DNA from 3 places in the Sphingomonas floccifaciens genome. Region 1 is predicted to be linked to each of the others. Evidence: predicted binding sites of a transcription regulator. Region 1 holds the regulator's gene; each other region holds the start of a gene.
The links. The regulator LexA, encoded in region 1, represses DNA repair genes until DNA is damaged. The targets are predictions, from matches to a motif close to GTTCCNCNCTTGTTCT.

Region 1 (8,108 bases):
CGGAGATGTCGGTCGAGTCGTGATAGAAGGCGCTGAGCGCACCGACCACGCCGCACATCACCGCCATCGGGTGCGCATCGCGACGGAAGCCACGGTAGAAGGTCGACAGCTGCTCATGCAGCATCGTGTGGCGGCTGATCGTATATTCGAACTTCGACAGCTCGTCCTGGCTCGGCAGCTCGCCGTTCAGCAGCAGATAGCTGACCTCCATGAACGACGAATGCTCAGCCAGTTCGCCGATCGGATAGCCGCGGTGAAGCAGCACGCCCTCATCGCCGTCGATATAGGTCAGCGCCGATTCGCACGATGCCGTGCTGGTGAAACCGGGGTCGTAGGTGAACATCCCCGACTTCGCATAGAGCTTGCGGATGTCGATCACGTCCGGACCGACGGTGCCCGACAGCACCGGATAGTCGCCGTCGCCGATCTTCAGGGTGGTGTCGGTCACTGCTCAGCTCCTCATTGTTCTTATGCGGCCCGCATCAGGCCATTTGGTCGGCAATCCGTCCCAAACTCTCGTCACGCCCGAGGAGTTCGAGCACGTCGAAAATTCCGGGCGAGGTCTTGCGACCGACGAGTGCGGCGCGCAGCGGCTGCGCGACGGCACCGAGCTTGACGCCCGCGGCCTCGGCGACCTCGCGGACCGCCGTTTCGAGCGCTTCCGTATCCCAGTCATCGACCGCGTCAAGCGCGGCGTGCAATCGGGCTAGCAACGCGGGAGCGTCCCCCTCCAGCAAAGCTGCCGCAGCAGCATCCATTTCCAGTGGGCGGGTGCGAAAGAGAAACGCCGCGCCATCGGCAAGTTCGAGGATGTTGGCGGCGCGCGGCTTCAGCGACGCCATGCTGCGTCGCAGCAGGTCACGCCGCTCTACCGTCGGTTCGAAACCGAGATGGGGCGCGACCAGATCGGCTAGCCGGCTATCGTCGGCCGAGCGGATGTAATGGCCGTTCAGGTTCTCCAGCTTCTTCGTATCGAACCGTGCTGGTGATTTTCCGACGCCATCGAGATCGAACCATTCGATCGCCTGTTCGCGGCTGATGATCTCGTCGTCGCCGTGGCCCCAGCCCAGACGCAGGAGATAGTTGAACAGCGCCTCGGGCAGGATGCCGAGTTGATCGCGATACTGGTCGACGCCCAGTGCGCCGTGCCGCTTCGACAATTTGCCGCCATCGCCACCGTGGATCAGCGGGATATGGGCATAGACCGGCTCCGCCCAGCCCATCGCGCGGATGATGCTGAGCTGGCGGAAGGCGTTGTTGAGATGATCGTCGCCGCGGATGACATGGGTGACCCCCATGTCGTGATCGTCGACGACGACCGCGAGCATATAGGTCGGCGTGCCGTCCGACCGAAGCAGGACCATGTCGTCGAGTTCGGCGTTGGCGACGGTGACGCGACCCTGCACCAGGTCTTCGATGACCGTCTCGCCCTCGCGCTCGGCCTTCACGCGGACGACAAAGGGCTGCCCCTCCGGCGCGGTAGCGGGATCGGCGTCGCGCCACGGCGAGTTCAGGCGGAAGGGGCGGCGCTCGGCCTCCGCCGCGGCACGCGCGGCGGCGAGTTCGTCCTGCGTCATGTAGCAGCGATAGGCGCCGCCGCGGGCAATCAATTCCTCGACAACTTCGGCATGACGGCCGGCGCGTGTCGACTGGAAAACGGGTTCCTCGTCCCAATCGAGGCCGAGCCAGTTCAGTCCGTCGAAGATGACGTCGATCGCTTCGCTGGTCGAGCGCGCCTTGTCCGTGTCCTCGATCCGCAACAGCGCCTTGCCGCCGTAATGCCGCGCGTAGAGCCAGGCGAACATGCCGGTGCGGGCGTTGCCGATATGCAGATAGCCGGTCGGTGACGGCGCGAAGCGGGTCACGACCGCAGGGTTCGTGGCGGGGGTGGGGGCGCGATTGGCCGCGCCGGTTTCGGTGGTTGCGCTCACGCGCCGCTGCTCCCAGGATCGAGGACTAATGGCCAGTCCAGCCGCGCCGCGCCCTAGCATGGCCCTCACCGGGCTTCAAATCCGCTTGCCCGACTGGCGGGCGGGCGTGCTTGAGCGCTGGCTGGAGGCGGAGCGGGATGCGCTGGTCCTGTGGTTGCCGGTCGCGCTCGGCGCCGGGATCGCGGCGTGGTTCGTGCTGCCGGACCGGGCGGACTGGATCGGATGGATGCTCGCGAGCGGCGGCGTCGCGGCGGCGGGGCTGGTCCTGGCGGGCGGGACACGCGCGGGGCGCGTGCTGCTGGTCGGCGGTCTGACGGCGGCGCTCGGATGCGCTCTGGTCTGGTGGCGGGCCGAGCGGGTCGCTGCTCCGGTCCTGGCGCGGCCGGCGGTTGTGGCCTTCAGCGGTGTGGTCGAGCGGATCGAGCCATTGCCGGCGCGGGATTTGACGCGACTGACGCTTGCTACCGAGGCGGCATCGGGTCTGCCCCCGCGGGTGCGGGTCAATCTGGCCGATGGCGATATGCCGGCGGGACTGACGCGTGGCGCCCGGATCGCGTTGCGCGCGCGGTTGATGCCGCCGGCCGGGGCGGCCGTACCGGGAGCGCATGACTTCGCACGTGTCGCGTGGTTCGCGCGGATCGGTGCGACCGGCCGCGGCTTTGCGCCGGTGACGATCGTCACGCCGGGCGAAGCGGCGGGGAGCGACCTTCGTCAGCGGCTGTCGCAGCACGTCCGTTCGAGATTGCCCGGTTCCGAGGGGGCGGTAGCGGCGTCGCTTGCGACGGGGGACCAGGGCGCGATCCCGGAAACCGATGCCGAGGCGATGAGACGATCAGGCTTGGCGCATCTGCTGTCGGTCAGTGGGTTGCACATTACGGCGGTCGTCGCGGCCACGATGGTGGTCGTGCTGCGGTTGCTGGCGCTCAGCCCGTGGCTTGCGCTGAACCTCCGCCTGCCGCTGGTCGCAGCCGGGGCCGGTGCGGTGGCGGCGATCGGCTATACCTGGCTGACCGGCGCGGAGGTACCGACGCTGCGCTCGTGCATCGCCGCGCTACTGGTGCTGGCCGCTGTAATGCTGGGGCGGGAGGCGATCACCCTGCGCCTCGTTGCGGTCGGCGCGCTCTTGGTGCTGCTGCTGTGGCCCGAGGCGCTGGTCGGTGCCAGTTTCCAGCTATCCTTCGCCGCCGTCACCGCGATCGTCGCACTGCACGAGCATCAGCGCGTGCGGGCCTTCTTCGCGTCGCGGGACGAAGATTGGGGACGACGCGCACTCCGCAGCCTTGCATCATTGCTGCTGACGGGGCTGGCGGTCGAGGCGGTGTTGATGCCGATCGCTCTGTTCCACTTCCACAAGGCGGGACTGTACGGCGCGCTCGCCAATATCGTTGCGATCCCGCTGACGACGTTCGTCATCATGCCACTCGAGGCGCTGGCGTTGAGCCTCGACGCGGTCGGTTTCGGCGCGCCTTTCTGGTGGCTGTGTGGCAAGGCTTTGGCGCTGCTGCTCTGGATCGCCCGCACCACAGCGGACGCGCCCGGCGCGGTCGCGGCGTTGCCGATGATGCCCCGCGGTGCCTTTGGTTTGATGGTCGGCGGCGGGATCTGGGTGTTGTTGTGGCGGACGCCGGTGCGCTGGGTCGGCGTGGCGCCCGTTTTGGCGGGGGCGGGGTGGGCTTTGGCAACCCCCGCGCCCGATCTGATCGTGACCGGCGACGGGCGGCATCTGGCGGTTCGGATGGATGACGCGCAGTTGGCGGTCTTGCGAGAACGGGCCGGAGATTATGTCCGCGATCTTCTGGCAGAAGGCGGCGGCGCGGATGGCGAACTTCCGGCGATCGACGACATGCGGCAGGCGCGGTGCAATGCCGATCTCTGCCTGGCACGGATCACGCGAGGTGGGCGAACGTGGCGGGTGCTGGCGACGCGCAGTAGTTATCACCTGGATATCGCAGACCTCACGGCGGCCTGCAGGCGGGCCGATGTCGTAGTCAGCGAACGACGCCTGCCGCGGACGTGCCGGCCGAGATGGCTCAAACTGGACGGTGTGACTTTGCGCACGTCAGGCGGCGTCGCGGTGAGCTTTGCGCCACTGCTGGTGCGTCGGGTGGCCGATGATCATGGATCGCATCCCTGGGTTCGTCCGCCCGCCGTAATGCCGCCGAGGGGGCGTGAAAACGACCAGCCTAGGCCCGGCCCGCACGGAAAAACGGTGCGCTGATCTCCAATCGGTCGGGTAGGCCCGTCGGACCTCCACCCGATCCGCTCGCCCTGAGCGAGGACGCCGCATGTCTTGGGCAAGGTCATAGGGGGCAGGAGACTCAGGTGCTTCGACTTCGCTCAGCACGAACGGAGAAGGATTGAGTCATTGGAATGTTTTCCAGCCAGATCGACCCATCCTGCCTTTCGGCGAAGACCGGCACCGCGGCAGCCCAAGCGCCGCCGCCCGCCGACGCTTCGGCCTCCGCCGGAGCCCGGTTGTGCTTCACCTTAGTTGATTGGCCTCAAACCATTCAAAACTCCAAGCGGCCGCCGGCCAAGTGGAGTCTTTGGCCACGCCTCCCACCAGCCCGGCAGCGGTTAGGGCCGGTCCTGTCCCGGTTACGGCGACGCTCCAAAGTGCTCGCCTCCTGCAATCAAGGCCGCCGATAGCCGTTGCCAGCTTTCGCGCGACCATCTCGCCCGACACACCGAAGCTCCCGATCCGTCCCATTTCGAGACGGGTCAGGGCCTATTCTCAATAGCGACGCAGTAACCCGGCCAGCTTGCCCTGCACGCGAACCTGTCGCGCGCTGTAGCGCTGCGGATCATAGGAGCGGTTGGCCGGGTCGAGTCGGACCATGCTGCCTTCGCGGTAGAAGGTCTTCAGCGTCGCCTCGTTCTCGTCGATCAGCGCGACGACGATGTCGCCGTCGCGCGCGGTCTCGGTGCGGCGGATCAGCGCATAGTCGCCGTCGAGAATGCCCTTCTCGACCATCGAGTCGCCCGACACTTCCAGCGCGTAGTGCTCGCCCGACCCGAGCAGCGCGGCGGGGACGGGCAGCATCGTCGCCCCTTCCATCGCCTCGATCGGAACGCCCGCGGCGATGCGGCCGTGGAGCGGGATTTCGATCACGTCGTTCGCCGGCGCGGGTGGCGTCTTGCCCGCGAATGTTGACGAAGTTGAGGGCTGCGGCGCGGGCTTGGCAGCCTTCGCATCGGCCCGCTCCGGCATCTTCAGCACTTCGAGTGCGCGGGCACGGTTCGGCAGGCGGCGCAGGAAGCCGCGTTCCTCCAGAGCCGAGATCAGGCGATGCACGCCCGACTTCGACTTGAGGTCGAGCGCCTCCTTCATCTCCTCGAACGAGGGCGACACGCCGCTCTCGTTCAGGGAATCGTTGATGAAGCAGATGAGTTCGTGCTGCTTCTTGGTGAGCATGAGGGCCTCCGTCCCGGAACAGACGACGAACGTATGCGGTTTGTTCCCGGGCCTGTCAAGCGATCATCAGGATTTCCGCCGAGTCGCCGAATCGGGCGGCGGTGGCGTGCGGCGGCCGGACGATCAGGCAGGTCGACCGCGCCAGCGTCCGGAGCATCGAGCTGTCCTGGATGGTCGAGGCGAATGCGGCGCCATCGCGAAGTTCGGCGCGCAGATAGTCGGTGCGCTCGCCGTTCGCCGGCAAATCCTCTCCCAGTTTTGCGGTGAGCGTTGGCGGGGAGGGATCGGCCGCGCCGGCGAGGTGTCGAACGAGCGGCTTCACGAACAGTTCGGCGGTGACGAAGGCCGAGACCGGATTGCCCGGCAGGCCCATGACGACCGCCCGTCCCAGCCGCCCGGCCATCATCGGCTTGCCGGGACGTAGCGCTATCCGCCAGAAATCGATCGTTGCGCCAGCGGCTTCGAGCGCAGGACGGACGAGGTCGTGATCGCCGACCGACGCGCCGCCCGTCGTCACCAGCACATCGGCATCGACGGCACGGAACGCCGCCTCAAGTGCGTCGGCGCGGTCGGGCAGGATGCCGAGATCGAGGATGTCGACGCCCAGCGGGGCGAGCATCGCGGCAAGCATGACGCCGTTTGATTCCGGCAGTTGCCCGGCATCGAGAGACTGGCCGGCAGGCACCAGCTCATCCCCCGTCGCGGCGATCGCGACCCGGACACGGGCGTGGACGGGCAGGGTCGCGTGCCCCCCGATCGCCGCGACGGCGAGCCTGGCGGGCGTGATCGCGGCACCCGCGGGGATCAGAACGTCACCGTCGGCGAAATCCAGACCGCGGCGGCGGACGTTCCGGCCGGGGTGGGCGGGTCCTTCGCCGGAAAGGTGAATGATGTCGCCCTCCGCGCGGGCTTCCTCCTGCACCAGCACGCAGTCGGCCCCCGCCGGCATCGTCGCGCCGGTGAAGATGCGTACGCTCTCGCCTGCGCCGACCGCGCCGGTAAAGGGGCGACCGGCCGCGCTTTCGCCGATCAGGCGTAGCGGGCGGCCGAGATCGGCATGGCGGATCGCATAGCCATCCATCGCCGACAGATCGCTCGCCGGTTGCGTGCGGCGCGCACGGATGTCGGCGGCGGCATAGCGATGCGCCGCTTCGGCCAGTGCGACATGCTCGATCGCGAGCGGCGTGCCGAGCGCGAGGACGCGGGCCTGGGCCTCGGCGACGGGAAGCAGGGGCATGGCGTCAGGCGTCCGCCGCGAACCAGTCGCCCGACTTGCCGCCGGTCTTTTCCAGCAGCCGGACGTGGTCGATGACCATCCCCTTATCGATCGCCTTCGCCATGTCGTAGAGCGTGAGCAGTGCGACGGTGGCGGCGGTCAGCGCCTCCATCTCGACCCCGGTCTGGCCGGCGGTGGCGCAGGTCGCGGTGACGGTGATGCCGGTGTCGTCGAGGTCGAGGTCGATCGACGCCTTCGTCAGCGGGAGCGGGTGGCAGAGCGGGATCAGGTCCGACGTGCGCTTCGCAGCCATGATGCCGGCGATGCGCGCGGTGGCGAGGACGTCGCCCTTCTTGTTGCTGCCGTCGCGGATGGCCGCGATCGCCTTCGCCGACATGATGATGCGACCGCGTGCGACGGCGCGGCGCTGGGTCGCGGGCTTCGCGCCGACGTCGACCATGTGCGCGGCGCCGGTAGAGTCGAGGTGGGTGAGGTCGTTCATTCCCTCTCCCCGTGGGAGAGGGAGGGAGCCGGCGCAGCCGGCGGAAGGGTGAGGGCGGGGGTAGGCGTCATCGCTACCCTCACCCTCCCACGCCTTCGGCGCGGGCTCCTCCCTCTCCCGCGGGGAGAGGGGAAAGCAGTGCGCGCGTCGCGGCTTCGACATCCGCCTGGCGCATAAGGGACTCGCCGACCAGGAAGCAGCGGATGTCGTGTTCGGCCATCGCGTCGAGCTCGGCGCGGGTGGTGAGGCCGCTTTCCGCGACAAAGGTGCAGCCCTCCGGCGCGCGGCCGACGAGTTCGTAGGTGCGCGCAAAATCGACCGTGAAGTCCTTGAGATTTCGGTTATTCACCCCGATCAATCGCGACTTCAGCGCCAGCGCCCGGTCGAGTTCGTCGGCGTCGTGGACCTCGACCAGCACGTCCATGCCCAGGCCGATCGCGGCATCTTCGATCTCTGCCATCGCGCCGTCGTCGAGTGCGGCGACGATGATCAGGATCGCGTCGGCGCCGATCGTCCGCGCCTCGATCACCTGCCAGGGGTCGACCATGAAGTCCTTGCGGATCACCGGCAGGCGGCAGGCGGCGCGGGCGGCGATCAGATAGTCTTCGTGGCCCAGGAAATAGGGCGCATCGGTCAGCACCGACAGACAGGCGGCGCCGCCCGCCTCATAGGCGCGGGCATGCGCCGGGGGATCGAAGTCCTCGCGGATCAGACCCTTGGACGGCGACGCCTTCTTGATCTCGGCGATCAGGCCATAGCCGGTCGCCGCCTTCGCATCGAGCGCGCGGCGGAAACCACGGGGCGGGGTCTGGGCCAGTGCGAGGGCCGACAGGTCGGCGAGCGATGTCGCGCGGCGGCGTGTCGCCACCTCGTCGCGCTTCGTCGCCAGGATGGTATCGAGCATCGTCGTCATGCGTAGGCGATCCAGGAATCGAGCAGCGCGTTCGCGCGGCCGGCGTCGAGCGCTTCGGCGGCGAGCGCGGCGCCTTCGGTGAGGTCGGGGGCGGCCTGCGCAATGACCAGCGCGGCGGCGGCGTTGAGCAG
Region 2 (8,108 bases), on a different contig from region 1:
CGCGTGGCGACCTCTTGCGGCAGGTCGACCAGATCGAGCAGCGCTGCCACCCGTTCCGGGTCGACGCGGCCATCGAGGCGGAGCGGAACCGCGATATTCTCCGCCACCGTCATATGCGGGAACAGGCCAATGCCCTGGAAGACATAGCCGATCCGTCGCCGCAGCAGAGGCGCCGGCTCGGCATCGACCGGACGGCCGTCGACCAGAACGCGGCCTGCGGTCGGGCTGATCAGGCGTTTGACGGTCTTCAGCAGCGTCGACTTGCCCGACCCCGACCGCCCGACCAGCGCGACGAAGCTGCCCGGCGCGATCGCCAGCGTCACGTCGTCGACCGCGGTCGTCCCGCCGGGATAGGCGACGGTCAGCCGTTCGAAGGCGATCATGCTGGGCGTTGGCATCCGGGCCAGAGTGCGCGATGCTGCGCGCGAACGCAAAGGGAGAGGCAAGCGTGCAGGCGATCTTCATCACCGGCGGTGCGTCGGGCATCGGTCGCGCGATCGCCGAGCGCTTCGCGCGCGAGGGCTGGCGGGTGGGCCTTGCCGACGTCGATGCGGCGGGGCTGGCGGCCACGGCCGCGCTGTTGCCGGATGGCGCGGAAACCTATGTCATGGACGTCCGCGACCGCGATGCCTGGGTGGCTGCGCTCGACGATTTCACGGCGAAGGCGGGGCGGCTAGACGTGCTGGCGAACAACGCGGGCATTCCGCTCGGCGGCCCGCTAGCGGAGGCGGCGTTCGACGAGATTGATCGGACAGTGGCGATCAACCTGACCGGTGTGATCAACGGCGCGCGGATCGGCCATGCCTATCTGAAACGCACGCCGGGGGCTTGCCTGCTCAATACCGCGTCGGCGTCGGCGATCTATGGATCGGCGGGACTGGCGATCTATTCCGCGACCAAGTTCGGCGTGCGCGCGCTGACCGAAGCGCTGGACGGCGAATGGGCTGGCGACGGCATCCGGGTGCGTGGGCTGGTCCCGGCGTTCATCGACACGCCGTTGCTCGCGCATCCGACCGCCGGTTCCAACCGGTCGATCCGTGAGACGGTGACGGGCGCGGGTCTGGAGCTATCGCCGGTTGAAGACGTGGCGGAGGCGGCGTGGCGCGCCGTGCACGGCGATGCGCTGTTCGAATATGTGGGGAAGACCGCCCATCGGCTGCGGTTCGCGGCGCGGTGGATGCCGGGGCGGTTGCGCAAGTTGATGCGGCGGCGGTTTGGGTGATTTTCGACTCACACGAAGACACGAAGGCACGAAGAAGGTCGGACGTCTTCCGAGAGCGAAGTTCTCTTCGAATATTTGAGATTGCGCTGCGCGCGGTCCCAGGAAGTCGGCCCCTCTTTGTGCCTTCGTGCCTTCGTGTGGGTCAAAATAAAGCAACCGGCCGCGGGGGGAGCCAAGGGGCGGGCATGGGCAAAGCCCATACCGTCGGTCGGCGCTTTCGGGCGCCGACGGCCGGCTGGGCTGGCGCCAGCCTCCGCCGGCGCCGCGTCGGCGTTTACTCCGCCGCGACGCCAGCCCGGCTGAACATGTCGCCCGCATCATCGCCGGCGTCCTCGTTCGCCGCCGGCACGGCCTTCGCCTTCTGCCGCTTGTCGAAGCTCGACCAGACGTCGTTCCACTGGCCCTTGGTCGCGCCCTTCGAATATTCGGTCGCCCGCTGTTCGAAGAAGTTCGCATGCTCCACGCCGTTCAGCAGCGGGGCGAGCCAGGGCAGCGGGTGCTCCTTGATCATGTACATCGGCTTCAGGCCCAGCTGGCCCAGGCGCCAGTCGGCGATGTAGCGGATGTACCGCTTGATCTCTTCCGGCGCCATGCCGTTCACCGGCCCCTGTTCGAACGCCAGGTCGATGAAGGCATCCTCCAGGTCGACCGTGGTGTGGCACATGTCGCGAATGTCCTTCTTGACGCTCGCGGTCAGGCAGTCGCGTTCCTTCACGAAGGTGTGGAACAGCTTGATGATGCCTTCGCAGTGCAGGCTCTCGTCGCGCACCGACCAGCTGACGATCTGGCCCATGCCCTTCATCTTGTTGAAGCGCGGGAAGTTCATCAGCATCGCGAAGGACGCGAACAGCTGAAGCCCCTCGGTGAAGCCGCCGAACATCGCCAGAGTCTTCGCGATATCCTCGTCTGTATCGACGCCGAAGTTCTGCAGATAGTCGTGCTTGTCCTTCATCTCGGCATATTCGAGGAACATGCCGTACTCGCTTTCGGGCATGCCGATGGTGTCGAGCAGGTGGCTGTACGCCGCTATGTGCACCGTCTCCATGTTCGAGAAGGCGGCGAGCATCATCTTGATCTCGGTCGGTTTGAACACGCGACCGTATTTCTCGTGGTAGCAATCCTGCACCTCGACGTCGGCTTGCGTGAAGAAGCGGAAGATCTGCGTGAGCAGGTTGCGCTCGTGATCGGTCAGCTTTTGCGCCCAGTCGCGGCAATCCTCGCCCAGCGGCACTTCTTCGGGCATCCAGTGGATCTGCTGCTGGCGCTTCCAGAATTCATAGGCCCAGGGGTATTCGAAGGGCTTGTAGGTCTTGCGGGCGGAGGTGAGGGACATGGGAATTACTCCGAGACTATCAGTCGAACAGATGGGGAAGAAGAAAGGCGAAAGCGGCGATTAGAAACAGGCTGCCGGATACGAAGAAGAGACGGGAGTCCTGGCCGGGCTCGGGCGAGCGACGCGCCGACACACCGGCACCGAACATCGCCGCGGCGACGCCGACGAACATTAAGGGAATCGCTAAGCTCATCCCTCGACGCTCCACTGCCACATGGCGGTCGCGCTCATCGCCAGAACGACGCCGCCGGACAGCGCCATGATGCCGACCATGCGAAAGGCGTAGACCTGGCCCGGCGTGCGCGGGCGGGCGAGCGCGAGCAGCAACCCGGCGCCGATCAGGCAGAACAGCACGGCGACGGCGTACATGATGATCGATTGCAGGGGCATCATGCAGCCAACCGCCCGCGGGCGCGTTCAGCCGCCGTATCATTCACAGGAGACGACACATGGCCGACGCATCCAGCATTCGCGAACATATGGAAGTCATCGGCGCCGACGGCGTCCATGTCGGCACGGTCGACGGCGTCGAAGGCGAGCGCATCAAGCTGACCAAGAAGGACTCCGGCGCGCAGGTCGAGGGCGCCGAGGGGAGCCATGAAGGGCACCACCACTTCATCCCGCTCGGCCTGATCGCCGACGTCGAGGGTGATCAGGTGCGCCTGAGCGCCAACGCCGATGTGGCGGTGACGTTCGAGGAAGAAGAGAACGCCGGCTGAGGCTGACTTTCCCTCTCCCGTCGGGAGAGGGAAGGGGCCCGCCGCGTCAGCGGTGGGAAGGGTGAGGGCAGTGCCGGTCATACGGCGCTGCCCTTTGCTTTGAGCGCAACTCCAACGTTGGCGATTACGCCGTCCGAGTTCTGCATCACGTCAGCGTTCGCATAGCGGATCACGCGGAAGCCTTCGCTGGCGATGAAGGCCGAACGTCCCTCGTCACGCGCCTCAGCATTCGCATGGGTATCGCCATCAACTTCGATCACCAGTCGCTCCGAAAAACACAGGATGTCGGCGTAGAACGGCCCGATCGGTGCCTGATGCCGCCATTTGAGGGTCGGGAACGCCGCCTTCAGCACACGAAGTAATCGACGCTCGGGCTCCGGGGCATCGCGGCGAAGTTGCCGTGCGCGGCCCACGGTTCCACTCGGGCGACCGTCATAGAGCCGCACGTCACCCTCACCCTTCCGCGGCGCGATGCGCCGCTCCCTCCCTCTCCCGTCGGGAGAGGGAAGGGGCCCGCCGCCGTAGGCGGTGGGAAGGGTGAGGGTGACGGGTCATCATCGCTCTATTGACACGCCAAGCACTCGTCATAGTCGGTCGACTCGCCAAGATTGAACTGCGGCTTGTCGAGCGTGTTGTCGGCTTCCACGCCGCCCTGGCCCTCGGACCCAGCGAACCCAGCCCGCTGGATCGACTTAGAGCGAAGGTAATAGAGCGACTTGATACCCAGTTCCCACGCGCGGAAGTGGAGCATCAGCAGATCCCACTTCTCGACGTCGGCGGGGATGAACAGGTTCAGCGACTGCGCCTGGTCGATGTAGGGCGTGCGGTCGCCGGCGAGTTCGAGCAGCCAGCGCTGGTCGATCTCGAAGCTGGTCTTGAACGTCGCCTTCTCGTCGTCCGACAGGAAGTCGAGGTGCTGGACTGACCCGCCACGCTCCAAAATGGAATTCCAGATCGCGTCGCTGTTCTTGGACTTTTCCTTGAGCAGCTTTTCGAGGTGAGCATTCTTCACCGACGTCGAGCCGCTGAGCGTCTTGTGGGTGTAGATGTTCGCCGGGATCGGCTCGATGCAGGCGCTCGTGCCGCCGCAGATGATGCTGATCGAAGCGGTCGGGGCGATCGCCATCTTGCAGCTGAACCGCTCCATCACGCCCATGTCAGCGGCGTCGGGGCAGGCGCCGCGTTCGACCGCGAGCTGCATCGATGCCTGGTCGACGGCGCTACGGACATGCTTGAAGATGCGCAGGTTCCACGACTTGGCCATCGCGCCTTCCATCGGCAGGCCACGCGCCTGGAGGAAGCTGTGGAAGCCCATGACGCCCAGACCCACCGACCGTTCGCGCGCGGCGGAATAGGCGGCCTTTTCCATGCCCGGCTCGGCGCGGTCGATATAGTCCTGGAGGACGTTGTCGAGGAAACGCATCACGTCCTCGATGAAGCCCTTCTCATCCTTCCACTGATCCCAGGTTTCCAGGTTCAGCGACGACAGGCAGCAGACCGCGGTGCGTTCGTTGCCCAGATGATCCTTGCCGGTCGGCAGCGTGATTTCCGAGCAGAGGTTCGAGGTCGAAACCTTGAGGCCGAGGTCGCGGTGATGCTTCGGCATCGTGTTGTTCACGGTGTCGGAGAACACGATGTACGGCTCGCCGGTGGCGAGGCGGGTTTCGACCAGTTTCTGGAACAGGCTGCGCGCGTCGACCTTGCCGCGCACCGAGCCGTCCTTTGGCGACTTCAGCTCCCATTCGGCGCCGTCGCGCACCGCTTCCATGAAGGCGTCGGGGATAAGGACGCCGTGGTGGAGGTTCAGCGCCTTGCGGTTGAAGTCACCGCTGGGCTTGCGGATTTCCAGGAACTCCTCGATCTCCGGATGCGAGATGTCGAGGTAGCAGGCGGCCGAGCCGCGGCGCAGCGAGCCCTGGCTGATCGCCAGCGTCAGCGAATCCATCACGCGGACGAACGGGATGATGCCGCTTGTCTTGCCGTTCAGGCCGACCGGTTCGCCGATGCCGCGGACGTTGCCCCAATAAGTGCCGATGCCGCCGCCGCGCGAGGCGAGCCAGACATTCTCGTTCCAGGTGTCGACGATGCCGTTCAGGCTGTCGGGCACGGAATTCAGGAAGCAGCTGATCGGCAGGCCGCGACCGGTGCCGCCGTTCGACAGCACAGGCGTCGCCGGCATGAACCACAGGCGCGAGATATAGTCGTAGATGCGCTGGGCGTGCGCGGCGTCGTCGGCGTACGCCGACGCCACGCGGACGAACAGATCCTGGAAGCTTTCGCCCGGCAGCAGATAGCGGTCGCGCAACGTTTCCTTGCCGAATTCGGTCAGCAGCGCGTCGCGGCTGTGGTCGACTTCGACCGGATAGGGGGTCGCGACGTGGCGGGAATCCCGGTCCGCCGGGGTGGCCGGCGCCGTCGTTTCGGTCGGGGTTTCGATGGTGGTCGCGTCCGTCACGTCGCTCTCCGCAGTATCCCTGAAATCCATCGTGCCGTCCCTCGTCTGCATCGCCGGTCCGACTCGTCGAAGACCGGCTTGTATCATCTTGCGATCCCGGAACAAAACGGGACCAATTCCTTGGCAAGGGGCGCAAGCCGGTGTTCGTACGATATGGGGTCGTACGGTGTGATCACCAAGGCTTGGGGTTGGTCCCCCGACACAACCACAACAGATTGTGCCCAATCTCGTTGCAAGGCAAGTCGGTAAACATGCGATGCGGTCAACGGTTCGTCGCTCGATTGGGCCGGAGAGTCCCACTGGCAAGCAGCGACGCGTGGACTTTCCTCGCCTTTTTGAAAGGCAAGAGTCGTCGTGCGAAACGAAAAAAATTTTGCTGTGGATCAGCTATGAACAGCTACCGATTGTGGTTGTCGGAGCCAGGGCATAGCGTCCGCCCGAAACCCAGGGGAGAGACGGATATGCGCATGGCATTGATCGGGATCATGGCGATTGTCGCGCCCGTCACGGCGCAAGCTCAGGCAGGTGCATCGGCGGTCGTCGAATTGCCGTTGGCTGACCTGTCGGCACGCATCGCGGGCGGACGGATGACGTCGGAGGCCGCGACCCGCGGTTACCTTGCCCGGATCGCGGCGATGGATCGCAAAGGACCGACGCTGCGCAGCGTCATCGCGGTCAATCCCGACGCCCTGGCGCAGGCGCGGGCTTCGGATGCGCGGGCGAAGGCGGGGCGGCGACTGGGGCCGCTCGACGGCGTTCCGATTCTGATCAAAGACAATATCGAGACGCTCGACCCCATCGCGACGACGGCGGGCAGCCTGGCGCTGAAGGACAATGTCACCCGCCGCGACGCACCGGTCGTCGCCCGCCTGCGGGCGGCGGGGGCGGTGATCCTCGGCAAGACCAACCTCAGCGAATGGGCGAACATCCGGTCGACCCGGTCGATGAGCGGGTGGAGCGCGGTCGGAGGGCTGGTGCGCAACCCCTATGCGCTCGATCGGACGGCCTGCGGATCGTCGAGCGGGTCGGGTGCCGCGGTGGCTGCAAGCTTCGCAGCAGCGGCGCTGGGAACGGAAACCGATGGATCGGTCGTCTGCCCCTCGGCGATCAACGGGCTGGTTGGCCTGAAGCCGACGGTCGGCGCGGTCAGCCGGACGCGGGTCGTGCCGATCAGCCATAGCCAGGACACGCCGGGGCCGATGGCGCGCAGCGTGCGCGACGCCGCGATGCTCTATTCGGCGATGGTCGGCAGCGATCCCGCCGACGCCGCGACAAAGGGAGCCGATGCGCAGCGGCGCGACTATGCTGCCGGCCTGTCGGAAGGTGCGCTAAAGGGCGTTCGGGTCGCGGTGCTCCGGCCCGACATGACGGCGGACCTGAAGTCGCGGTTCGATGCTGCGCTGGCGGTGCTGACCGCGGCCGGCGCGACCTTGGTCGACGTTCAGCGTCCGCCGACGCCCGGACTCGGCGATGCCGAGGGGCTGGTGCTGTACACCGAGCTTAAGGCTGACCTGGACGCCTATCTTGCCACAACGCCGGCGGCGGTGAGGACGCGGACGCTCGATCAGGTGATCGCGTTCAACGATGCGAATGCCGCGGCCGAAATGCCCTATTTTGCGCAGGAGACGTTCCTGGCGGCGGCGAAGACCAAGGGGTTGGCCGATCCCGCCTATCGCGCGGCGCGGGAAAAGAGCCGGGCACAGGCGGCGGGCGCGATCGATGCGATGTTGAAGAACGCCGATGCCCGGCTGATCGTCGCGCCGAGCTACGGTGCGGCGTGGTTCAGCGATCCGGTGCACGGCGACCGATCGACGGGCGCGAGCGCCAGTCAGCTGCCGGCGATCTCGGGCTATCCGCACCTGACCGTGCCGATGGGCCTCGTCCGGGCGCTGCCGGTCGGTCTGAGCTTCATCGGGCCGGAGTGGAGCGAGCAGATGCTGCTGGCGGCCGGCTATGCCTATGAGGTGCGGGCGAAGGCGCGCCAGGCGCCGCGCTACCTGCCGAGCGCAGATGCCGGGCCGGGTATGGACGGCGCGGTCGCGCCCGCGCGGCGTTTGAGCGTCAGGAGGTAGTCCTTCGCCGCCAGCCCGCCGGCGAACCCGGTCAGCGTGCCGTTCGTGCCGACGACGCGGTGGCAGGGGGTGACGATCGACACCGGATTGCGCCCGTTGGCGGCGCCCACTGCGCGCGACGCGGTCGGGCGCCCGATCTGCGCGGCGATCTGGGCATAGCTGCGCGTCTCGCCGTAGGGGATGGTATCGAGTGCCGCCCACACTTGCCGCTGAAAAGGCGTGCCGCGTGGGTCGAGCGGAAGGTCGAAGCGCGTGCGGATGCCGGCGAAATAGTCGGCGAGTTGTCGGGCGGCGGCGGTGAGGATCG
Region 3 (8,108 bases), on a different contig from region 1:
CTGGCGGGGCTACTTCCAGCGGGACTTCGTCACGAAAGGCGACGGGGTGCAGGGTCGGCTAGACCTCGACCTTGAAACCGACTGGTCCTGGTTGCCGCGCCTCCAATTCGGCATCCGAGCCACCGACCGCACCGCGGCGGTGCAGAACAACAATCGATACGGATACACCGCGTTCGCCGGACTTCGTCTGGACAGCCTGCCGACGGGCACGCTCGAACTCATCAGCGACGGCTTTCGGGGAGACCCGCAGCGTTTTCAGAATTGGCTAGCCGCTCCGCGGCAGTCGATCCGCGACAACGTCGATGCGCTTCGCCAGGCCACGCTTCGAACAGTTCAACAACTGACGGTGCTCTATCCCAACGACTTCGGAATCCGTGAGGCGGTCACTAAGTTCGCGACCGAGGAGATCCCATACGATCCGTTCGGGGGCTTCCGCGCCCGCGAGGCAAGCTATGCCGGTTATGCCCAAGGGAAGTTTGACTTTGACCTGGGTGGGGAGGTGCGCGCCGACGGAACGTTCGGCGTGCGCGTGGTCAACACAGACGGCCGCTACTCGGGCTTCTCGCGCATCGACGGTCAGCCTGTGGCGCAGACCACACGTCAGAACTACGTCGACGTCCTGCCGTCGATCCAGACCAGAATCCGCTTCTCCAATGAACTTCAGCTACGCCTGGCCTTCAATCAGACACGCACGCGACCTGGGTTCGGTCAGCTCAACCCCTCGTTGAACATCACGCGCAACAATCCAGGGCCCGACGGATCGCCACCCCGCTACGCGGCCTTCGGGAGCGGCGGCAATCCAGATCTGAAGCCGCTGACATCCGACAACTATGACGCGACCTTCGAATACTATTTCTCCAAGAACGGGTCGGCGACGGTCGCCGTGTTCTACCGCGACCTGTTCGGGTTCATCAACAACTACACTCGCGACGTGCAGGATCCGGTCTACGGCCTCATACAGATCAACCGGCCCGAGAATGCCGGAGCGGGCAAGATTAAAGGCGCGGAGGCCTCGTTTCAGACGTTCTTCGACTTCCTGCCCGGTTTTCTGTCGGGCTTTGGCACTCAATTGAACGTCACCTACCTCGACGGCACCAATGGACTGCCGACCGTGCTTGGCGAGGGCGCGCGCCAGGTAAGGATTCCCGGACTGTCGAAGTGGGCTTACAACCTGACCGCCTTCTACGAACGAAATGGCCTCTCGGCGCGGCTGTCCTACAACCGCCGGTCGAACTTCATCAACAGCTACAATCGCAATGCCAACGAGGAACTGTATGCCGGTGAGATCTCGCGGCCGGTGGCGCGCCTGGACTTCTCGTTGTCCTACGAAGCGATGAAGGGGATCACGATCGTGGCGAACGCCAGCAATCTGCTGGGAGAGCCGTTCAACAACTACCGCTACTACAACGAAACCCAATACTTCGGTCGCGATCTGCGGGTGGAGGGTCGCTACTACAGCCTCGGTCTCCGCTTCAAGATGTAGCCGGACGACGCGGACCGCATGGCGCGGCGAGCAGCCATCCATGCGGTCCGCCTCGCTTCCATCCCTGCGCAGTCAACCCAACTCCGACGCGAGCCAGACGCTCGCCCGTGACCCTGGGCGCCAGCCCGCCGCATCGCCGTCACACAATGGAAGGAACTCGACCAATGGACATCGTCCCCTTCTACACCCGGCGCCGGGCGCTGGGCATGATCGCGGCCCTTCCCGTGATAAGCTCGTGTGGATCCACCTCCGCCGGCGGCACCATTACCGCTTCGCCCCCTCCGACGCCGAGCACGCCAAGCCCAACTCCAACTCCAACCAACACCGCCTCGGCCGCCAACGGACGTCCGCGATACCACATCGCCGCTCCGGAAGGTGGCTGGATAAACGATCCGCAGCGTCCGATCCGCGTGGGCGGCAGTTGGACCATGTGGGCCCTGTTCAATCCCACCTATCCGGCCGGCGGCACCGCGTGGCGGCGTTGGACCTCAAGCGACCTCGTCACCTGGCAGGACCGCGGCGTCTCGATACCGCGCAACACGAATGCCCTAGGCGACATCTGGACAGGTAGCACCGTCATCGATGCCGCGAACACCGCCGGCTTCGGTGCAGGCGCCCTCATCGCCATCGTCACCATGCCCGCCGACAACGCCGCAGGGCAGAATCAGTCCTGCGCGCTGTGGTATTCGCTGGACGGCGGAGCCACCTTCACCTTCCACGCAATCGTCCTTCCCAACTTCCCGGGCAACAGGCCGTTCCGCGATCCCTCCGTGTTCTGGCACGAACCAACGGGCCGCTGGGTCCTGACCCTGTCTGAGGAGGGCAAGATCGGCATCTACACCTCGCCGGATCTCAAGCGGTGGACCTATGCGAGTGGCTTTTTGTCCAGCCTCGTCGGCGGCATCATGGAATGCTCGCAGCTCTTCAAATTACACCTCTACAATGCGGACGGGATGACGTCGTCGGACAAGTGGGTGCTGCTCGTCGGTGGCGACGGCAACGCGACTGGTTTCACCGGCGGGACCTACTACTGGGTCGGCGACTTCGACGGAACCAACTTCACCGCAATGTCCCCCACCGGCCGATGGCTGGATGGCGGAGCCGATTTCTACGCAACGGTCGTCTGGGCCGATCCGCAGGCAGCCGATCCGCTCGCGTCGGCCTTTGCGATCGGGTGGATGAGCAACTGGGCCTACGCCAACCAGCTTACCACGACCTACGGCTACCGCGGCCAGCAGAGCATCGTCCGCCAGTTGCGGCTCAAGATCGTCGACGGAACTCCAAGGCTGCTGAGCACACCGCTCGCTTCTCAAAGCTCGGTGTTCACTAGGACCGTATCGGGCTCGGACCAGACGATCAGCGAGGGCACCGATTATTCATGGCCGGCTGGCGCCGGCGCCGTCGCCTGCCGCATCGACCTGACGCTGACGCGGGTCGGATCGGCGTGGCCAACCGGCCTCTGGCTCTCGGTCCGCGGCGGCGACGGCTACTTCACGCAGGCGGGCCTTGCCCTGCGCGACAATGCCGCGTTCATCAAGCGCGACACGAGCGGTCCAAACGCTCCCAACAGCGACGCCTGGCGCGCAAACCGGAGTGTGGCCTGCGACTTTTCCGCCGGCACGGTCAAGCTAAGCCTGTTCGTCGATGCAGGCTCCGTCGAACTCTTCCTAAACGACGGGGCCGCGACGATGTCCGAACTGATCACAGCCCCGATGACCGCGGTCGGTCTCAATCTCAATGCGGCTGGCGGCAGCGTCAAGGTTTCGGACGTGAAGGTATCAAGCGTCGACTGACGATCCGCCTCCCGGTGGCGGACAAAGCGGCATCAATTCATTGCTCGGCCCTCGCATCGCTCTTTGCACGCCGGCGCCCGGCGCTGCGTCCGCGTCCCGGCCTCGGCGCCGACCACATGCGATCTCACCCTCGCCTCTGGGTCGGCGCGGCAGCCCGCGCGTTGGGTAATGATGCACGACGCCACAGATTAATTGACAAGGCTTGGACGAGAAGAACAAATAAGGAACGAATCCCCGCCCTCGCGAGTCCATCAGTGCCATGCTCCAGTCCGTCGTCCTCGAAGATCTGCGTGCGCGCATCGCGCGGATCGAGGGCACGGGCGCCCGGCACGGCGCTATCCCATTCGGCGTGGATGCGCTCGATTCGCGTCTTCCGGGAGGCGGGATCGCCACGGGCGCGCTGCATGAGGTGGCTGGCGGTCCCGACATCGCCGACGACGCCAGCGCCACCATCTTCCTAGCCGGGATCCTCGCCCGCATCGAGGGTCCGGTGCTCTGGTGCCTGAGGTGGCGCGACCTGTTCGCGCCGGCGCTCCACCTGGCTGGACTCCACCCCGACCGGGTGATCCACGTCGAGGCCGGGAGTGACGCGAACGTGCTGCTGGCGATGGAGGAGTCGTTGCACCACGCCGGCCTCGCGGGCGTCGTCGGCGAGATCGGCAGATACTCGACCACCGCGTCGAAGCGGCTGCAGCTTGCGGCCGAGGCATCGGGCGTCGCGGCGTTCGTCTTCCGCCGGTCGTCGAGGATGGATCAGGCGGCCGAGGGGACGGCGGCGGTCACGCGGTGGCGGATCACGGCCGTGCCGAGCCAGGACCTCGGCATCCCCAGCCTCGGACGTCCGCGCTGGCGGGTGGAGCTCGAACGCGCGCGCGGCGGGAACCCGCACGCCTGGATCGTGGAGGGGTGCGATGAGAAGGGTCGCATCGGTCTTCCTGCCGACGTGGTCGACCGACCGGTTGCGCAGGACGGCCGCCAAGTCGCGGCCTGAGGCCGGCGCGCCCGCGGTCGGTCCGCTCGCGACCGCGATCCCGGTCCACGGCCGCCGCGTGATAGCTGCGGTCGACGCGGCCGCGCGCGCGCTCGGGGCGGCGCCGGGCATGACGGTGACGAAGGCGCGGATGCTCGCGCCGGGGCTTCAGGTCGTCGATGCCGAACCCGAGGCGGACGCGGACGGCCTGCGCCGTCTCGCGCTGTGGGCGGGGTCGCGCTATTCGCCGCTTGTGGCGCCCGATCCGCCCGACGGCCTGTGGATCGACGTCACCGGCTGCGCGTCGTTGTTCTCGACCGAGCGCGCTTTGCTGAAGGATCTGCATCGCCGCGCGTCCGCATTCGGCCTCACGGTCCAGATCGCGGTCGCCGATACGGCGGGCTGCGCACATGCGGTCGCGCGCCACGTGCCGGCGGGGCGGCCGGTGACGGTCGAGCCGGGTGAGCACCGCAAGGCGATCGCATTGTTGCCGGTGTCGTCGCTCAGGCTCGAGCAGCCGACGGTGGAGGGCTTGCGCAAGCTCGGGTTCGACCGGATCGAGCAGTTGATCGGCGCGCCGCGGGGGCCGCTCGCCAAGCGGTTCGGGCGGGCCCTGCACAGGCGTCTCGACCAGGCGCTTGGCAACATGCCCGAGCCGATCGAGCCGATCTTCCCGGAGCACCTTCCCCGAGCGCGACGCGCGTTCATGGAGCCGATCGCCACGCCGGAGGCCTTCGGCCGGGTGATCGGCGACCTCGCGGCCGACGTCGTCGGCCAGTTGGTCCGCGTCGGCAGGGGGGCGCGCCGCCTCGACTGCCTCTTCCACCGCGTCGATGGGCATTTGCAGGCGGTCCGCGTCGGCACGGCGACGCCGACGCGCGACGATTCGCACATGGCCAAGCTGCTTCGCGCCAAGGTCGAGACGGTCGAGCCGGGGCTAGGCATCGAGGCGATGACGCTCATCGTCCCGCTATCCGAGGCGATGGGCGCTTCCCAGCGCGACGGGCTGGAGACCGGCATGGGCCGGGGTCCCGACCTCGCGTCGCTCGTCGACGCGCTGTCCAACCGCTTCGGCAGCGGCAGCCTCCACCGCGCGGCGCCGCGCGCGGGTGCGATGCCCGAGCGCTCGGTCGATCGGCCAGTCGCGCTCGCGGTGCCGGGCGGCGTCGCCTGGGATGACGACCTGCCGCGGCCCGCGCGCATGCTCGCGCGGCCCGAGCCGGTCGACGTGATCGCGCTGCTGCCCGACGACGCCCCGCGCATGTTCGTCTGGCGCGGCCGGCGCTTCCCGGTGACGCGCGGCGACGGCCCGGAGCGGCTTTACGGCGAGTGGTGGCGCGACGGAGGCGTTGAGGGCGAGCGACCCTATACGGTGCGCGACTACTACCAGGTCGAGACCGCGACGGGCGGTCGCTACTGGCTGTTCCGCCTCGGGGACGGGGTGAACCCGTCGACCGGCCCGATGCGCTGGTTCATCCACGGCGCGTTCGCATGAGCGGCGGCGGGCCGGCCTATGTCGAGATGCAGGTCACGACGCACTTCAGCTTCCTGCGCGGCGCGTCGAGCCCCGAGGAGCTGTTCGCCGCCGCCGCGCTGCTCGGGCTGCCCGCGCTCGGGGTCGTCGATCGCGGATCGGTCGCCGGCATGGTCCGCGCCTGGGACGGCGAGAGGACGACTGGCGTGCGCGCGATCGTCGGGACGCGCCTCGATCTGACCGACGGCACGGCGCTGTGCGTCTACCCGGCAGACCGCGCGGCCTATGCCCGCATGTGCCGCCTGCTGAGCGCGGGCAAGACGCGCGGCGGAAAGGGCGGCTGCGTCCTGGGCTGGGCCGACGTGGAGGAATGGAACGAGGGGCTGATCGCCCTGCTCGTGCCGGACCGCGCGGACGCGGTGGCGGAGGAGCAGCTCGCCCGGACGCGGCGCATCTTCGGCGACCGCTCCTACATGGCGCTGACCGTGCGCCGCCGCCCGCGCGACGCGGTCCGCCTGCGCGACCTGGCGGCGCTCGCGGCGGTCGCGCGCGTTCCGACCGTCGCCACCAACGACGTGCTTTACCATTCGCCCGACCGCCGGCTCCTGCAGGACGTCGTCACCTGCATCCGCGAGAAGTGCACGATCGACGAGCTCGGCGACCGGCGCGAGCGCTTCGCCGACCGCCATCTCAAGACGGCGGAGGAGATGGAGCGGCTGTTCCGGCGCTACCTGAAGGACGCGTCGCCGGTGGCGCGCAGCGTCGAGATGGCGGCGCGCTGCGCGTTCAGCCTGGCTGAGCTCAGGTATCAGTATCCCGACGAGATCGCCGAGCCGGGCCGCACCCCGCAGCAGGAGCTCGAGCGCCTGACGTGGGAGAAGGCACCGGTCCGCTATCCCGGCGGCATCGACGGCAAGATCCGGACCCAGCTCGAGCACGAGCTTCGGCTGATCGGCGAACTCGACTACGCGCCCTACTTCCTGACCGTGCACTCGATCGTGGCCGAGGCGCGCCGCCGCGGCATCCTGTGCCAGGGCCGCGGGTCCGCGGCGAACAGCGCCGTCTGCTACGTGCTCGGCGTCACGTCGATCGACCCGGTGCGGTCCGAATTGCTGTTCGAGCGCTTCGTGTCGGCGGAGCGGCGCGAGCCGCCGGACATCGACGTCGACTTCGAGCACGAGCGCCGCGAGGAGGTCATCCAGTGGATCTACGAGACCTACGGCCGGACCCGCTCCGCGCTGACGGCGGTCGTCACCCGCTACCGCGCCCGCGGCGCGGTCCGCGAGGTCGGCAAGGCGCTGGGGCTGAGCGAGGACATGACCGCCGGGCTGTCGTCGTCGGTCTGGAGCTTCAGCCGGGAGGGCGTGGAGGAGAAGCACGCCGAGGAGCTGAACATGGACCTCGGCGACCGGCGGCTGACGCTCACGCTGGAGCTGGCACGGCAGCTGATCAACACACCGAGGCACCTGTCGCAGCATCCCGGCGGCTTCGTGCTGACGCGAGACCGGCTCGACGAGCTGGTGCCGATCGAGCCTGCCGCGATGGAGGACCGGCAGGTCATCGAGTGGGACAAGGACGACATCGACGCGCTCGGCTTCATGAAGGTCGATGTGCTGGCGCTGGGGATGCTCAGCTGCATGCGCCGCGCCTTCGAATTCATGGAGAGGGACAAGGGGGTCGAACTCGATCTGGCGAGCATCCCGGCCGAGGATCCCGAGACCTACGCCATGATTCGCAAGGCCGACACGCTCGGCGTTTTCCAGATCGAGAGCCGCGCGCAGATGGCGTCGATCCCGCTTATGGCGCCGACGACGTTCTACGACCTCGTCATCCAGGTGGCGATCGTCCGGCCCGGGCCGATCCAGGGCGACATGGTGCACCCCTATCGCCGCCGCCGGGCCGGACTCGAGGAGGTGACCTACCCGACCGAGGAGTTGCGGCGCGTCCTGGAGAAGACGCTCGGGGTGCCGCTCTTCCAGGAACAGGCGATGCGCGTCGCGATCGAGTGCGCGGGGTTCTCGGCGTCGGAGGCCGACCTTCTCAGGCGCGCGATGGCGACGTTCAAGCTGACCGGTGGCGTGAGCCACTTCAAGGACAAGCTGATCGACGGGATGATCGCGCGTGGATACGAACGCGCCTTCGCCGAGAAGACCTTCAGCCAGATCGAGGGCTTCGGCTCATACGGGTTTCCGGAAAGCCACGCGGCCAGCTTCGCGCTGATCGCCTACGCCTCGTCGTGGATCAAGTGCCACCACCCCGACGCGTTCTGCGCCGCGCTGCTCAACGCGCAGCCGATGGGGTTCTACGCCCCGGCGCAGATCGTCCGCGACGCGAGGGCGCACGGCGTCGAGGTGCGCCCGATCGACGTCAACTCCAGCCGGTGGGACT

Region 2: a site for LexA is predicted at 5,828-5,843, ahead of ACFSC3_RS10655 (ribonucleoside-diphosphate reductase subunit alpha). Genes of this name have one in related genera too.
Region 3: a site for LexA is predicted at 3,489-3,504, ahead of ACFSC3_RS09775 (ImuA family protein). Genes of this name have one in related genera too.

The regions. Positions count from the first base shown of each region.
Region 1 is NZ_JBHUFC010000006.1:350,930-359,037, reverse strand. It holds gene ACFSC3_RS15295 (citrate synthase) at 1-448, opposite strand, end outside; gene gltX (glutamate--tRNA ligase) at 483-1,931, opposite strand; gene ACFSC3_RS15285 (ComEC/Rec2 family competence protein) at 1,990-4,149, shown strand; gene lexA (transcriptional repressor LexA) at 4,666-5,346, opposite strand; gene ACFSC3_RS15275 (molybdopterin molybdotransferase MoeA) at 5,402-6,583, opposite strand; gene moaC (cyclic pyranopterin monophosphate synthase MoaC) at 6,588-7,064, opposite strand; gene trpC (indole-3-glycerol phosphate synthase TrpC) at 7,144-7,977, opposite strand; gene trpD (anthranilate phosphoribosyltransferase) at 7,974-8,108, opposite strand, start outside.
Region 2 is NZ_JBHUFC010000003.1:758,178-766,285, forward strand. It holds gene ACFSC3_RS10620 (ATP-binding cassette domain-containing protein) at 1-383, opposite strand, end outside; gene ACFSC3_RS10625 (SDR family oxidoreductase) at 416-1,222, shown strand; gene ACFSC3_RS10630 (ribonucleotide-diphosphate reductase subunit beta) at 1,497-2,555, opposite strand; gene ACFSC3_RS10635 (hypothetical protein) at 2,575-2,727, opposite strand; gene ACFSC3_RS10640 (hypothetical protein) at 2,745-2,948, opposite strand; gene ACFSC3_RS10645 (DUF2171 domain-containing protein) at 3,005-3,274, shown strand; gene ACFSC3_RS10650 (endonuclease domain-containing protein) at 3,352-3,720, opposite strand; gene ACFSC3_RS10655 (ribonucleoside-diphosphate reductase subunit alpha) at 3,837-5,759, opposite strand; gene ACFSC3_RS10660 (amidase) at 6,191-7,801, shown strand; gene ACFSC3_RS10665 (methylated-DNA--[protein]-cysteine S-methyltransferase) at 7,723-8,108, opposite strand, start outside.
Region 3 is NZ_JBHUFC010000003.1:559,424-567,531, forward strand. It holds gene ACFSC3_RS09765 (TonB-dependent receptor) at 1-1,483, shown strand, start outside; gene ACFSC3_RS09770 (glycoside hydrolase family 32 protein) at 1,648-3,276, shown strand; gene ACFSC3_RS09775 (ImuA family protein) at 3,536-4,267, shown strand; gene ACFSC3_RS09780 (DUF6504 family protein) at 4,188-5,741, shown strand; gene ACFSC3_RS09785 (error-prone DNA polymerase) at 5,738-8,108, shown strand, end outside.